DNA from 3 places in the Plantibacter sp. genome. Region 1 is predicted to be linked to each of the others. Evidence: predicted binding sites of a transcription regulator. Region 1 holds the regulator's gene; each other region holds the start of a gene.

The links. Region 1 encodes LexA, which represses DNA repair genes until DNA is damaged. Its sites were predicted from a motif close to TCGAACANNTGTTCGA; they were not measured.
Region 2: the regulator LexA is predicted to act here: its motif matches at 1,983-1,998, upstream of AC5JOC_RS00805 (Rv2578c family radical SAM protein).
Region 3: the regulator LexA is predicted to act here: its motif matches at 1,727-1,742, upstream of imuA' (DnaE2-dependent mutagenesis accessory factor ImuA').

The regions. Positions count from the first base shown of each region.
Region 1 is NZ_JCACOF010000010.1:32,998-37,148, forward strand. It holds gene AC5JOC_RS12400 (histidinol-phosphate transaminase) at 1-5, opposite strand, end outside; gene AC5JOC_RS12405 (amino acid permease) at 37-1,497, opposite strand; gene lexA (transcriptional repressor LexA) at 2,253-2,951, shown strand; gene metE (5-methyltetrahydropteroyltriglutamate--homocysteine S-methyltransferase) at 3,036-4,151, opposite strand, start outside.
Region 2 is NZ_JCACOF010000001.1:172,488-176,638, forward strand. It holds gene AC5JOC_RS00795 (hypothetical protein) at 1-125, opposite strand, end outside; gene AC5JOC_RS00800 (energy-coupling factor ABC transporter ATP-binding protein) at 199-1,131, shown strand; gene AC5JOC_RS00805 (Rv2578c family radical SAM protein) at 2,007-3,098, shown strand; gene AC5JOC_RS00810 (GNAT family acetyltransferase) at 3,108-3,575, opposite strand; gene AC5JOC_RS00815 (carboxylesterase/lipase family protein) at 3,698-4,151, shown strand, end outside.
Region 3 is NZ_JCACOF010000012.1:128,368-132,518, forward strand. It holds gene AC5JOC_RS17895 (DNA polymerase Y family protein) at 1-982, opposite strand, end outside; gene imuA' (DnaE2-dependent mutagenesis accessory factor ImuA') at 979-1,716, opposite strand; gene AC5JOC_RS17905 (SOS response-associated peptidase) at 1,858-2,559, shown strand; gene AC5JOC_RS17910 (cold-shock protein) at 2,732-2,935, opposite strand; gene AC5JOC_RS17915 (fatty acid desaturase family protein) at 3,310-4,151, shown strand, end outside.

The sequences.
Region 1 (4,151 bases):
GTCACTCCACAATGCTAGCCACTCCGACCGGCGCGCTCACTCCGCCTGACGCTCCCGACGAAGGACCTCGTGCCGGGGGCTCGCCGGGTTCAACAGCGAGTGGCGTCGCCCGTAGGCGAAGTACACGATGAGACCGATCACGAGCCAGACCCCGAACCGCAGCCAGGTCTCCCAGTGCAACTGCAGGATCAGGAAGCCGGACGCCAGGACGCCGAACGCCGGGACGAACGGCATCAACGGCAACCGGAAGGAGCGGGGCTCGTCCGGCTTCGTGTACCGGAACACGATCACCGACACGCAGACCACGATGAAGGCGGCCAGGATGCCGATGTTCGTGAGGTCGGCGACCTGCTTGATCGGGAACACCCCGGCGAAGACGGCTGCCGCGCCGCCGGCGATCCAGGTCACCCGCTGCGGCACGCCTCGCCGGTCCGTGCGCGAGAACCACCGCGGAAGGAGACCGTCGCGACTCATCGAGAACCAGACGCGGGTGACGCCCAACAGGAACGTCAGCATCACGGTGAGGATCGACAGGACGGCGAACACGGAGATGATCGTCGCCACCACGGGCAGGCCGACGCTCTGGAACGCCGATGCGAACCCGGCGGTGGGGTCGATGTCGGTGTAGTTCTGCATGCCGGTCAGGACGAGGGTGGCCGCGACGTACAGGAGCATGGCGATGATGAGGGAGAGGATGATCGCCTTCGGCATGTGCTTCTTGCCGTCCTTCGCCTCCTCGGCCGCCGTGCTCATCGCGTCGTATCCGAAGACCGCGAAGAAGACCGTCGCGGCACCGGCGAACACCGGCCCGAAACCGCTGGGGAGGAACGGATCGTAGTTCTCCCCGTCGATGTAGAAGACCCCGAGGCCGATGATGAACAGGATGAGCAGGACCTTGATCCCGACCGCGACGAGCTCGAATCGACCGAAGGCCTTCGTCCCGCGGCTCAGGATGAAGGTCACGAGGAGACAGACGAAGATGGCGGGGAGATTGACGAGGCCGCCCTTCCCCTCGTCGGCGGTCGAGGTCATCCAGGCCGGCATGTGGATCCCGATACCGGACAGGAAGGCGTCGAAGTAGCCGGAGATCCCGATCGCGACCACCGCGACGATCGCGATGTACTCGAGCAACAGGTCCCAGCCGATGAACCAGCCGATGATCTCGCCGAGCGCCACATACCCGTAGGTGTAGGCGGACCCGGCTCTCGGGATCATGCCGGCGAACTCCGCGTACGACAACGCCGCGGCCGCGGAGGCGAGACCCGCGATCAGGAACGAGAAGAGGACGGCCGGCCCGACAGCGGGCGAGGTCTCGCTCCCATGAGCGACGAGTCCGGCGAGGGAGAAGATCCCCACCCCGATGATGCCACCGACCCCGATGGCCGTGAGTTGCCAGAGCCCGAGGCTCTTGAACAGCTTCGAACCGGAGGTCTCATCCTCGATCTCCGCGATCGGCTTCTTCCGGAGCAGCGAGCGGCTCCGATCGTCTGTACTCATGCTTGCCTCCGACGATGCTGCGGGCGTCGTTGCACCGCGCCATCGACGATAGCTGAGAACCAGCGCGGAGTGACCCGCCGATTGTCGGCCTACTCGGCCGCGTACCGCTGCGGGATCGCCAGGCGCTGCCCGGGCTCGACACCGGCGGTGCTGAGCTGGTTGAGGTTCATGATCTCGGCGATGACGTCGCGCGGGTCGGCGTCGGGTGCGATGGACTCGGCCAGCTGCCAGAGCGACTCGCCCGGGTCGACCGTGATGTACGTGAACGTGGCTCCCGCCGCCGCCGTGTTGGCCGCGGCACCGCCTGCGGAGAGTCCGACGACCGCGACGCCGATGACCAGCGGGATGGCGGCGAGCGTGGTGAAGACGACGCGACCGCGCTTCGTCAGGCGGAGTCGGCGTGTGGACGGTGCGTCTGACGCGTCGGTGCCTGCGCCGTCCGTGCGGGAAGCGCCCGGTGGGACCCGATCAGTGCTGCGCTCATGTCAACCCTCCAAGAGTGTGCTCATCGTGTGATGAGGACTCGTACCCGACACTCGACCAGGAGTGCCGGATACGAACCTGTGTTCCGAATATATCTTCGATTGTTCGAATACTCAACCCTGTCTTCGTACCTGAGACGCGCGGGATCGGCGACACGCTCGAACAGATGTTTGTCTGGACGAGCTGGTGCGGATACAGTTTCGAGTGTTGGAAGCAGTACACCACCACCCACCGACATCGGTCACCGACAGCCGATCAGGGCAGGAGCGAAGATGGCAGCGAACACGGCGGGCGACGGAGCCCGGGAGCGCCAGATCGGCGGCACCCGGCGACGGAAGAGCCTGAGCGACAAGCAGCTGGCGATCCTCGACGTCATCCAGCGTTCGGTCTCACAGCGCGGGTATCCGCCGAGCATGCGCGAGATCGGCGACGCCGTCGGGCTCGCCTCCCTGTCGAGTGTCACGCACCAACTCGGACAGCTCGAACTCAGCGGATACCTCCGACGCGATCCCAACCGTCCCCGCGCCATCGAGGTGCTCATCGACCTGCCGAGCGCCGTCGAGGGCAGCGACCCCGACTCCGCTCCCCCGGTCGGCGACGCCGCCATGGTCCCGCTCGTCGGTCGCATCGCCGCCGGCATCCCGATCACGGCCGAGCAGCAGGTCGAGGAGATCTTCCCCCTGCCGCGTCAGCTGGTCGGCAAGGGCAGTCTGTTCATGCTGAAGGTCGTCGGCGACTCGATGGTCGACGCCGCGATCTGCGACGGCGACTGGGTCGTCATCCGCGAGCAGAAGACCGCCGAGAACGGCGAGATCGTCGCGGCGATGCTCGACGAGGAGGCGACCGTGAAGGTGTTCCGCCAGCGCGACGGTCACACCTGGCTGCTCCCCCGGAACTCGGCCTTCGAACCGATCCTCGGCGACCACGCCGAGGTCCTCGGCAAGGTCGTCGCCGTGCTCCGGACGGTCTGACCGACCGGACCACTCCGCGACACCGACGAGGGCCGGGACGATCCGTGGATCGTCCCGGCCCTCGTCCGTGCAGGCCCCTCGACGTCAGCCGGTCGCACCGACCCGTGCGCGGACCGCACGCGTGGCCTCGACGATGTTGGCGAGGGAGGCGACCGTCTCCTCGTAGCCTCGCGTCTTGAGTCCGCAGTCCGGGTTCACCCAGACCTGGCGCTGCGGGATCCCCTCCAGCGCGATCTCGAGCAGCGCCGTCACCTCCGCGACGCTCGGCACCCGAGGCGAGTGGATGTCGTAGACGCCCGGGCCGATGCCGTGGTCGAAACCACTCGCCCGGATGTCGGACACGACCTCCATCCGAGACCGTGCCGCCTCGATGCTCGTCACGTCGGCGTCCAGTCGTCGGATCGCGTCGATCACCACACCGAACTCGGAGTAGCAGAGGTGGGTGTGGATCTGCGTCTCGGCGCGCACGCCCGCGGTCGCCAGCCGGAAGGAGCCCACCGACCAGTCGAGGTACCGCCCCTGGTCGGCCCGCCGGAGCGGGAGCAGTTCGCGGAGTGCGGGTTCGTCGACCTGGATGATGCGGATGCCGGCCCGCTCCAGGTCGGCGATCTCGTCACGCAGGGCGAGGGCGACCTGGTTCGCCGTCTCGGCGAGCGGTTGGTCGTCGCGCACGAACGACCAGGCGAGGATCGTCACCGGGCCCGTGAGCATGCCCTTCACCGGCTTGGTGGTCAACGACTGCGTGTAGGCCGACCACTCGACCGTGATCGGCGCCGGCCGCGAGACGTCACCCCACAGGATCGACGGACGGGTGCATCGCGAACCGTAGGACTGCACCCACCCGTGCTCCGTCACGGCGAACCCGTCGAGGTGCTCGGCGAAGTACTGGACCATGTCGTTGCGCTCGGGCTCACCGTGGACGACGACGTCGATCCCGAGGTCCTCCTGCAGCGCCACGACGCGCCCGATCTCCGCGCGCATCGTCTCGACGTAGGCCTCCTCGTCGAGCGTCCCGGCGACCCGCTGCGCGCGGGCGCGACGGATGTCGCCGGTCTGCGGGAAGGAACCGATCGTCGTCGTCGGGAGGAACGGCAGGCCGAGCGCCTGCTCCTGCGCCGTGGCGCGCTCCTGGTAGTCGTCTCGGGTGAAGTCCGCTGGTGCGAGCGCTGCCGTCCGTGCGCGGATGGCGGCATCGACGAC
Region 2 (4,151 bases), on a different contig from region 1:
ACGCGATCCTGCTCGTCGAGCACAACCTCGACGCCGCCATCGACCTCGTCGACCGGGTCGTCGTCCTCGATCGTGACGGGCGGCTCGCCTTCGACGGCCCGACCCGCGACGTCCTGCTCGGCCACCTCGACGAACTCCTCGCGATGGGCGTCTGGCTCCCGGTCGCGACGCTCGCGGCCCTGCGACTGCGGGAGGGCGGTGTCGCTGCTGCCGGACCTCCCCCTGACACCCGCCGAGCTGACCGCCGCACTCGACGCGACCGCACTGCCGACGCCGCCGACAGCACCCGTCGCCCCGGTCACCGCCGAGCGGTCGGTGGCGGTCCGCGTCGACCGGCTCAGCGTCGAACGCGGTCGCGGCCGCCGGCGCACCCCGATCCTCCACGAGGTGAGCCTCGAGGTCGGGACGGGCGACTTCCTCGCGGTGATCGGGACGAACGGTGCCGGCAAGACGACCCTGCTCCAGGCGATCGCCGGGGTGGTCCGGCCTCCCCGCGGGCGCATCGACGTCGGCGGGATCGACCCGGGGCGCAGCGACGTCCGGACGATCGCGGCGCACATCGGCTTCGTCTTCCAGAACCCCGAGCACCAGTTCATCGCCCACACCGTCCACGACGAACTCGCGCACGGCCTGCGGATCCGGGGCGTCGACGACACCGAGATCGAGCGGCGCGTCGACGACCTGCTGCGGCGGTTCGGCCTGGAATCCGCACGCGACGTGCACCCGTTCCTCCTGTCCGGCGGCCAGAAGCGCCGGCTGTCCGTCGGGAGCGCCCTCATCGCCGGAGCTCCGGTGCTCGCGCTCGACGAACCGACCTTCGGTCAGGACCGGGCGCGGGCGAACGAGCTCCTGGACCTCCTCGCCGGACTCAACGCGCAGGGCACCACGGTCCTCGTCGTGACCCACGACCTCCAGCTCGTCGCCGATCACGCGAGTCACGTCGCGGTGATGGCCGGCGGTCGCCTGCTCGCCCACGACACGACCGCCGCGGTCCTCGGCGACGACGAGCTCCTGCGCCGCGCGGGGCTCCGCCCACCACCGCTCGCCCAGGCGATGCGCTCGCTGGCGAACCACCCCGACTGGCGGCACCTGTCGAGACTCGACGACCTGCCCGGGGCGGCCGCCCGATGAGCGCCACGACGATCGACCCGTACGCCTCGGGCACGGCACCGGCCGGTCGATTCCTGTACCGGTTGAACCCGCTCGCGAAGCTCGGCGCTCCGCTCCCGGTGATGATCCTGCTCGCGTTCACGAGGGACCCGGTCACGCCGGCGCTGTTCATCGCCCTCGCGGTCGTGGTCATCCTCGTCGGGGCCAGCCTCACGCGGACGGTCGCCCTCCTGCTCTTCGTGGCGCTGCCGCTCATCGTCGCGATCATGTCGTTCAGCTTCGGCCTGTGGACCGACCCGAGCCGCGTCGACCAGTCCGTCCTGCTGTTCCAGGTCGGCGACTACCGGTTCTTCCTCGGGGCGCTGCTCGTCGGCCTCGCGACGGCACTGCGGCTCGCGGCCCTCCTCGTCCTCGCCTGCATCGGCGGCCTCACCTCGACCGGCCCGGAGTTCGTGCGCGCGATGATCCAGCAGCTGCACGTGCCCGTACCGGATCGGGTACACGGCGCTCGCCGCCTACCGGTTCGTGCCGCGGTTCGGGCACGAGCTGGAGGTCATCCGTTCCGCCCACCGGGTCCGCGGCATGGCCGAGGGTCGCGGACCGATCGCCGCCGTCCGCCGGGCCGCCGGCACCGTCGTGCCGCTGCTGGCCGGTGCCATCCGTCACGCGGAGCGGGTCGCGCTCGCCATGGACTCCCGCGCGTTCGGCGCCCATCCGCAGCGGACGGAGCGGACCCGCATCCCGTTCCGCACCCGAGACTGGTGCTTCATGGTCGCCTTCTGGCTCGTGAGCGCCGCTCTCCTGTGGTGGAGCCTCGCCGCCGGTCCGGGTCCCGTCATCCGGAACTGATCGTCCGGAGTCACCCGCAGCACTCGAACGTATGTTCTAATGGAGGCATGCGGTGGAGCGGACAGGAACTCGGGGTTGAGACGACGTCGGCGCTGCCGGGCCTCGCGAAGCTGAACAACCTCGTGCGCAGCGTCCAGACGCCCGAGTTCGCCGGGATCACCTTCCACGAGGTGCTCGCGAAGTCCGCACTCAACCGCGTGCCCGGCCAGTCCGTGATGCCGTTCGGGTGGACCATCAACCCCTATCGGGGCTGCTCCCATGCCTGCGTGTACTGCTTCGCCCGACCGACGCATTCGTACCTGGACCTCGATGCCGGGAAGGACTTCGACTCGCAGCTCATCGTCAAGGTGAACGTCGCCGAGGTCCTCGAGAAGGAGCTCGCGAAGGCGAGCTGGGGCAGGCACCCGGTGGCACTCGGCACGAACACCGACCCGTACCAGCGCGCCGAGGGCAAGTACCGCCTCATGCCGGGGATCATCAAGGCCCTCGCCGACTCGGGAACCCCGTTCTCGATCCTGACGAAGGGCACGCTGCTCCGGCGCGACCTGCCCCTCCTGGCCGAGGTCGCTGAGCGCGTGCCGGTCGACCTCGCCATGTCGATCGCCATCTACGACGACGAGCTGCAGCAGTCGATCGAGCCCGGCACCCCGACGGCGGCGGCCAGACTCGCGACCGTCCGCGCCGCTGCCGACCTCGGCTTCGACGTCGGGGTCTTCATGATGCCGATCCTCCCCTACCTGACCGACACCGTCGACCACCTCGACCTCGCCCTGTCGCGCATCCGCGAGGCCGGCGCGAGCACCGTCCTCTTCTCGACCCTGTACCTGAAGGCCGGCGTCAAACCCTGGTTCATGCAGTGGCTGTCGCGGGAGCACCCCGAGCTCGTCGACCGGTACACCTCGATGTACGCCGACGGCGCCTACGCCCCGAAGGAGTACCGGAAGTGGCTGGCAGCGCGCATCCGCCCGATGATCCGCGATCACGGGCTCGAGCGCGGCACCGAGGACCCCGCCACCGGGGGTGTCCGCTCGTCGGCACTCGGCATGCTGCGCGACGGGTACGGCGAGCGGGCCGAGCTGCGCAAGCGGGCGCCGGAGTTCGTCACGACCGGCCTGCAGGTCCAGCCGACCCTCTTCTGACCCGGAGCCTCAGGCGTCGGGGATGAGCCGCTTGCTGAGCAGCGCGACCTCGTCGGTGCCGTACCCGAGCGCCTCGTAGAACCCGATCACCCGGTCGTTGCCCGTCCGGACCATGAGGTTGATCTTCGGGCACCCGAGTCCGATGAGCAGGCGCTCGGCCTCGGCCATGAGCCCCCGACCGAGTCCACCACCCTGCTGGGCCGGCGACACGGCCAGGTAGTGCACCCATCCGCGGTGGCCGTCGTACCCCACCATCGCGGTGCCGACGACGGCACCGTCGGCATCCACCGCGACGAGGAACAGCTCGGGCTGCGTCGTCGACTTGCGCTCGATGTCCTTCGCCGGGTCGTTCCACGGTCGGGTGAGCCCGACGGTGCTGCCAGAGGGCGATGACGGCGTCGGTGTCGGCTGGGGTGAACGGACGGATCTGCATCGTTCCAGTCTTCCGCACCCGTCTCCCGTCCGATGCACAGGCACGCGTACGACCGCCGTCGATACAGTTGGTCACCCGAGCATCGACGAACGGACGCGTATGAGCATCGACCCTGGGCTGGAACCGGCCGACGACGACACCCGGTCGGACGACCAGCCCCACGCCGATCACCGTCGACACCGGCAGCGGCCCGGTCACCGGACGCAGCGCAGGCGGTGTCTCCAGCTTCCTCGGCATCCCGTATGCGGCGGCGCCGTTCGGCGACGACCGGTTCCGCCTCCCCCAGCCGGTCGAGCCCTGGGACGAGCCGCGCGACGCGACCCGGCCCGGCGCCACCGCACCGCAGGCCCCGTATGCCGGCGCGGTCGGCGACCTCCTCTCCACGGTGACCGTGCCGGGGAACGAGATCCTCAACGTCAACGTGTGGACACCGACCGAGCCGTCGACCGCCCTGCGCCCGGTGATGGTCTGGATCCACGGAGGCTCGTTCGTCCACGGCTCCAACGCGCTCGACGCCTACGACGGCACCGCATTCGCTCGCGACGGCGTCGTCCTCGTCTCCGTCAACTACCGTCTCGGGTCCGAGGGGTTCTCGGTGCTCGACGACGTCCCGCTGAACC
Region 3 (4,151 bases), on a different contig from region 1:
GCCAGCGCACGCGATCGAGGACGTCGCCGGCGGTGAACCAGCGTGGGTGGAGCCAGGTGCGGGTGGAGCGCTCCCCGCGCTCGCTCCGCATGCTGATCGTGATCGCGGTGGTCACGAGGCCGGCCTCGGCCAGGCCGGTGATGAACCGTTCCGCGGACTGCCGGAACCCGAAGGTCAGCTGGTCGATGCGGTCGAGCGGGGGCTCGAAGGCGATCGACACGGCCAGCTCCGTCGGCGGCACGCGAGGGACGACGCTTCGGGCGTCCGCGCCGGCTGCGAGGCGGTGCGCTCGGGCGCCGTCGGGGCCGAAGCGGTCGCGGACCTCGGTCGCGGGCAGTGCGCCGAACGCCCCCAGGGTGCTGATCCCGAGCCGGTGCAGCAGTGAGCTGAGTTCGGGGCGCCCGAGTGTGGACAGGGGGAGTGGGGCCAGGAAGGCGGGAGAGGCTCCGGAGGGGATGACGATGATCCGGGAACCGTCCTGCTGGAACGCGGTGGACCTCGCGGCCTGCTCCGCGGCGAAGGGGCCGTCGGCGATGCCGATCCGTGCATCGGGGACACCGAGCTCGTCGAGGCGGGCCAGGAGGACCTCCGCCGCAGCCGACTCGCCGCCGTAGTATCTGCTCGGTCCTCGGGATCGGATGGCGCAGAGCCCGGCCCGGAAGGGCTGGACGCCCGGCATGAGCTCCTCGATGCCGAGGAGGATCGGCTCGAAGGCGCGGGTGTCGACGACCGGGTCGTAGTCGGCGGTCGCCAGTTCCGGACAGCGGGCCTCAGCCTCGCGGACACGGAGTCCTCGCCGCACTCCTGCTCGACGTGCGGTGGCGTCGCAGGCCAGGACCTCACCATGCTCGACCAGGGCCAGCGGAGCGTCGGTCGTGTCCTCGGACAGCGTCCCGGAGAGTCGTGCCGCCACGATCGGCCAGTCGGGGCACCAGAGGACCATGGTGCGCTCGACCGGTCCCGCAGGCGGTTCGGTCGTCATCGGTTCACGACCATCGGGAGCCGGACGACCGTGTCGTCGTCGAGGAGGCCGGAGCCGGCGAGCGGCGCGGTGCGACCCTCGGTCGATCCCAGGGGCAGCGTCAGGTGTGCGGTCCTGGGCCGGCCCGCAGCCCCCTGGCCGAGCATCGAGCTGACGGTGAGCCGCCGATGCCGGAGATGTCCGTGCCCCGCCCCGAGGCCGCTCCAGGAGCTCTCGGTCACGCGCAACGTCGCATCGCTCTGCGGCCAGGAACCGAGGACGATCAGTGCGGCCTCGCGCTGCCGGAGGCGAGCCGCGAGTCTGGCGGCGTCGCTCGGGGCGATCCGTCCGGGAGGCGCTGTGATGAGCACGCCGGCGACGTCGGCCATGGCCGCGGTGACCGTGAGCCAGTCCGGACCGGGCTGGGGGACGAGGACGAGTCGTTCGAGGTCGATGCCCATGGAGGCCGCCGCCTCCACGCCGAACGACGGGAGACCGATGACGGCGCACCAGGTCCCGGCTGCGGACGGTCCGGCCATGAGCGACATGGCGAGTGCCGTGGAGCCGAGCACGGAGTAGCTGCCTCCGGCCTGGAGGGCGCCACCGGGCAGGAGCCGGGAGAGCTCAGGAGCGGTCGGCAGGGATCGGGTGTCGAGGCGCGTCCCCTGCATCCGCTTGATGCGCCCCTGGAGTTCGTGCAGCTCGGTCGCGGTGTCCGCCCTGACGGGGGAGTCGACGAGTGCGCGGAGGGCCATGGCTCAATATTCGAACATATCTTCGAACAAGTCAACCGGCTCGATCCGGTCTCGACGACGACTGACGGATGACTCGACCATGGTCCTGCATCCCACCGACACGCGGTCCGCGGTGTCAGCAGCGCCCGGTACGCTGGGCCCATGTGCGGACGTTTCGTCGTGACCGAATCCACCGAGGAACTCATCGAGCTCTTCGACATCGACCACGCGGCTGCCGAGCTGCCCGGGCCCTCGTACAACGTGCGCCCGACCGAGCAGATCCCGATCATCCTCGACTCGGTGAAGACGGGGCCGGTGGTCCGCCGGCTCGAATCGGCGCGGTGGTCACTCGTGCCGTCGTTCGCCACCGAGTTGAAGAGTCAGTACCCGACCTTCAACGCTCGCGCGGAGGAGGTCACCACCAAGCCCACGTTCGCGCCATCGGTCAAGCAGAAGCGCGCGTTGGTCCCTGCCGCCGGGTACTACGAGTGGCACACCGAGGGTGCGACGAAGACCCCGTACTACGTGCAGACCGCTGGTGGTGAACCGATCGTCTTCGCGGCCCTCTACTCGTGGTGGCGCGACCGCTCGCTACCGGACGACGACCCACGGCGTTGGGTGCTGAGCGCGACCATCCTCACGCGGCCGGCGGTCGGTCCCTTGCAGGAGCTGCACCCACGGACGCCCGTGACGCTGCCTCCGGAATGCTGGGACGCCTGGCTCGATCCGCACCACGAGGCCGACCAGGACGAGGTCGACGAGATGGTGTCCGCAGCGACCGACGTCGCGGAGCAGCTCGTCTTCCACCGGGTGGCGCCGTTGCAGGGCGATGGTCCTGAGCTCATCCTCCCCGTCCAGGAGTAGCCGCAGGAGAGTCGCCCGGAGGCGCGGAACGGAACCGCCCCGGAAACACGAAACCCACCCCGGACACACAGAACCGCCCCTGACGCGAACGTCAGGGGCGGTTCTCGGTGTCTCAGACGCGAGGGCTGGAATGACCGGCCGCTCGGATCGTCAGCTCCGACTGATCAGAGAATCAGAGGGGGCGGATGTTCTCGGCCTGCAGGCCCTTGGGGCCCTGGTTGGTCTCGAACTCGACCTTCTGGTTCTCCTCGAGCGAGCGGTAGCCGCTCGTCGCGATGGCGGAGAAGTGTGCGAAGACGTCGGCGCTGCCGTCGTCAGGAGTGATGAATCCGAAGCCCTTTTCGGCGTTGAACCACTTCACAGTTCCAGTTGACATGTATTTCCTCTTTCATGAGTGACCGTTCCCGACTTTCGGGCCCGTTCGTCGCGGTGTTCTTTGCTCGCTCCTCAGAAAAGCAGCGTATCCATCGGTGGAAACGCGGCTTGAAATACCTGCGCAACACAACAACTTCGATCCACGTTAGCCCATCTCGGCTCGAAACGGCAGCCGAACACGTAACGGATTGGCCAATTCTGCGTCTTTTCTCGACAACTGGCGGGTGAGTGGCCTGATCTGGGGTCGGATGTCGTGATGTGGGGTGATTCTTCAGACACCGACCGTAGGCTGTGGCCATCTGCAGAGCTCGCGCTCGTCCGAGCATCCGCTCATCGCCCCGGCTGGGAAGTCGACACGATTCCTCCGGAGTGCCCATGTCAACTGAAGCCATCCTCGGCCCGGTTCGTGCCACGAGCCCCCGCAAGCCCGGCGCTGCGAACGTCACCAGCTCCTACTCGTCGCTGTTGAAGACGGTTCGCGAAGCGGGACTCCTCCGCCGCCACCGCACGTTCTACATCCTCACGTTCTCGTTCCTCGTGATCGCGCTCCTCGGCTGCGTCACCGGGTTCGTCCTGCTCCGCGAGTCCTGGTTCCAGCTGCTCATCGCCGGCGCGCTCGGCATCATCCTCACCCAGTTCGCCTTCCTCGCCCACGAGGCCTCGCACCGCCAGGTCTTCGAGTCGGGCCGCGCGAACGACCGCGCCGGCCGGTTCCTCGCGGCGGGCATCGTCGGCATCAGCTACTCGTGGTGGATGACGAAGCACACGCGCCACCACGCGAACCCGAACCAGGTCACGAAGGACCCCGACATCGAGATCGACACGATCTCCTTCATCGAGGAGGACGCTGCCAAGGCCAAGGGCCTGCAGGCCCTCATCACCCGCAAGCAGGGCTACCTCTTCTTCCCCCTCCTCATGTTGGAGGGCATCAACCTCCACGCGCTGTCCTTCAAGACCCTCTTCGGTCCGGGCAAGGTCGACGGCCGCGCCGCCGAGATCAGCATGATCGTCGCCCGCGTCGGTCTGTACCTGGCCGCGATCTTCCTCTTCCTGCCCGTCGGCATGGCGTTCGCGTTCCTCGGCGTCCAGCTCGCGGTCTTCGGCGTCTACATGGGTGCGTCCTTCGCGCCGAACCACAAGGGCATGCCGATCATCCCGGCCGACATGAAGCTCGACTTCCTCCGCAAGCAGGTGCTGACCTCGCGCAACGTCCGCGG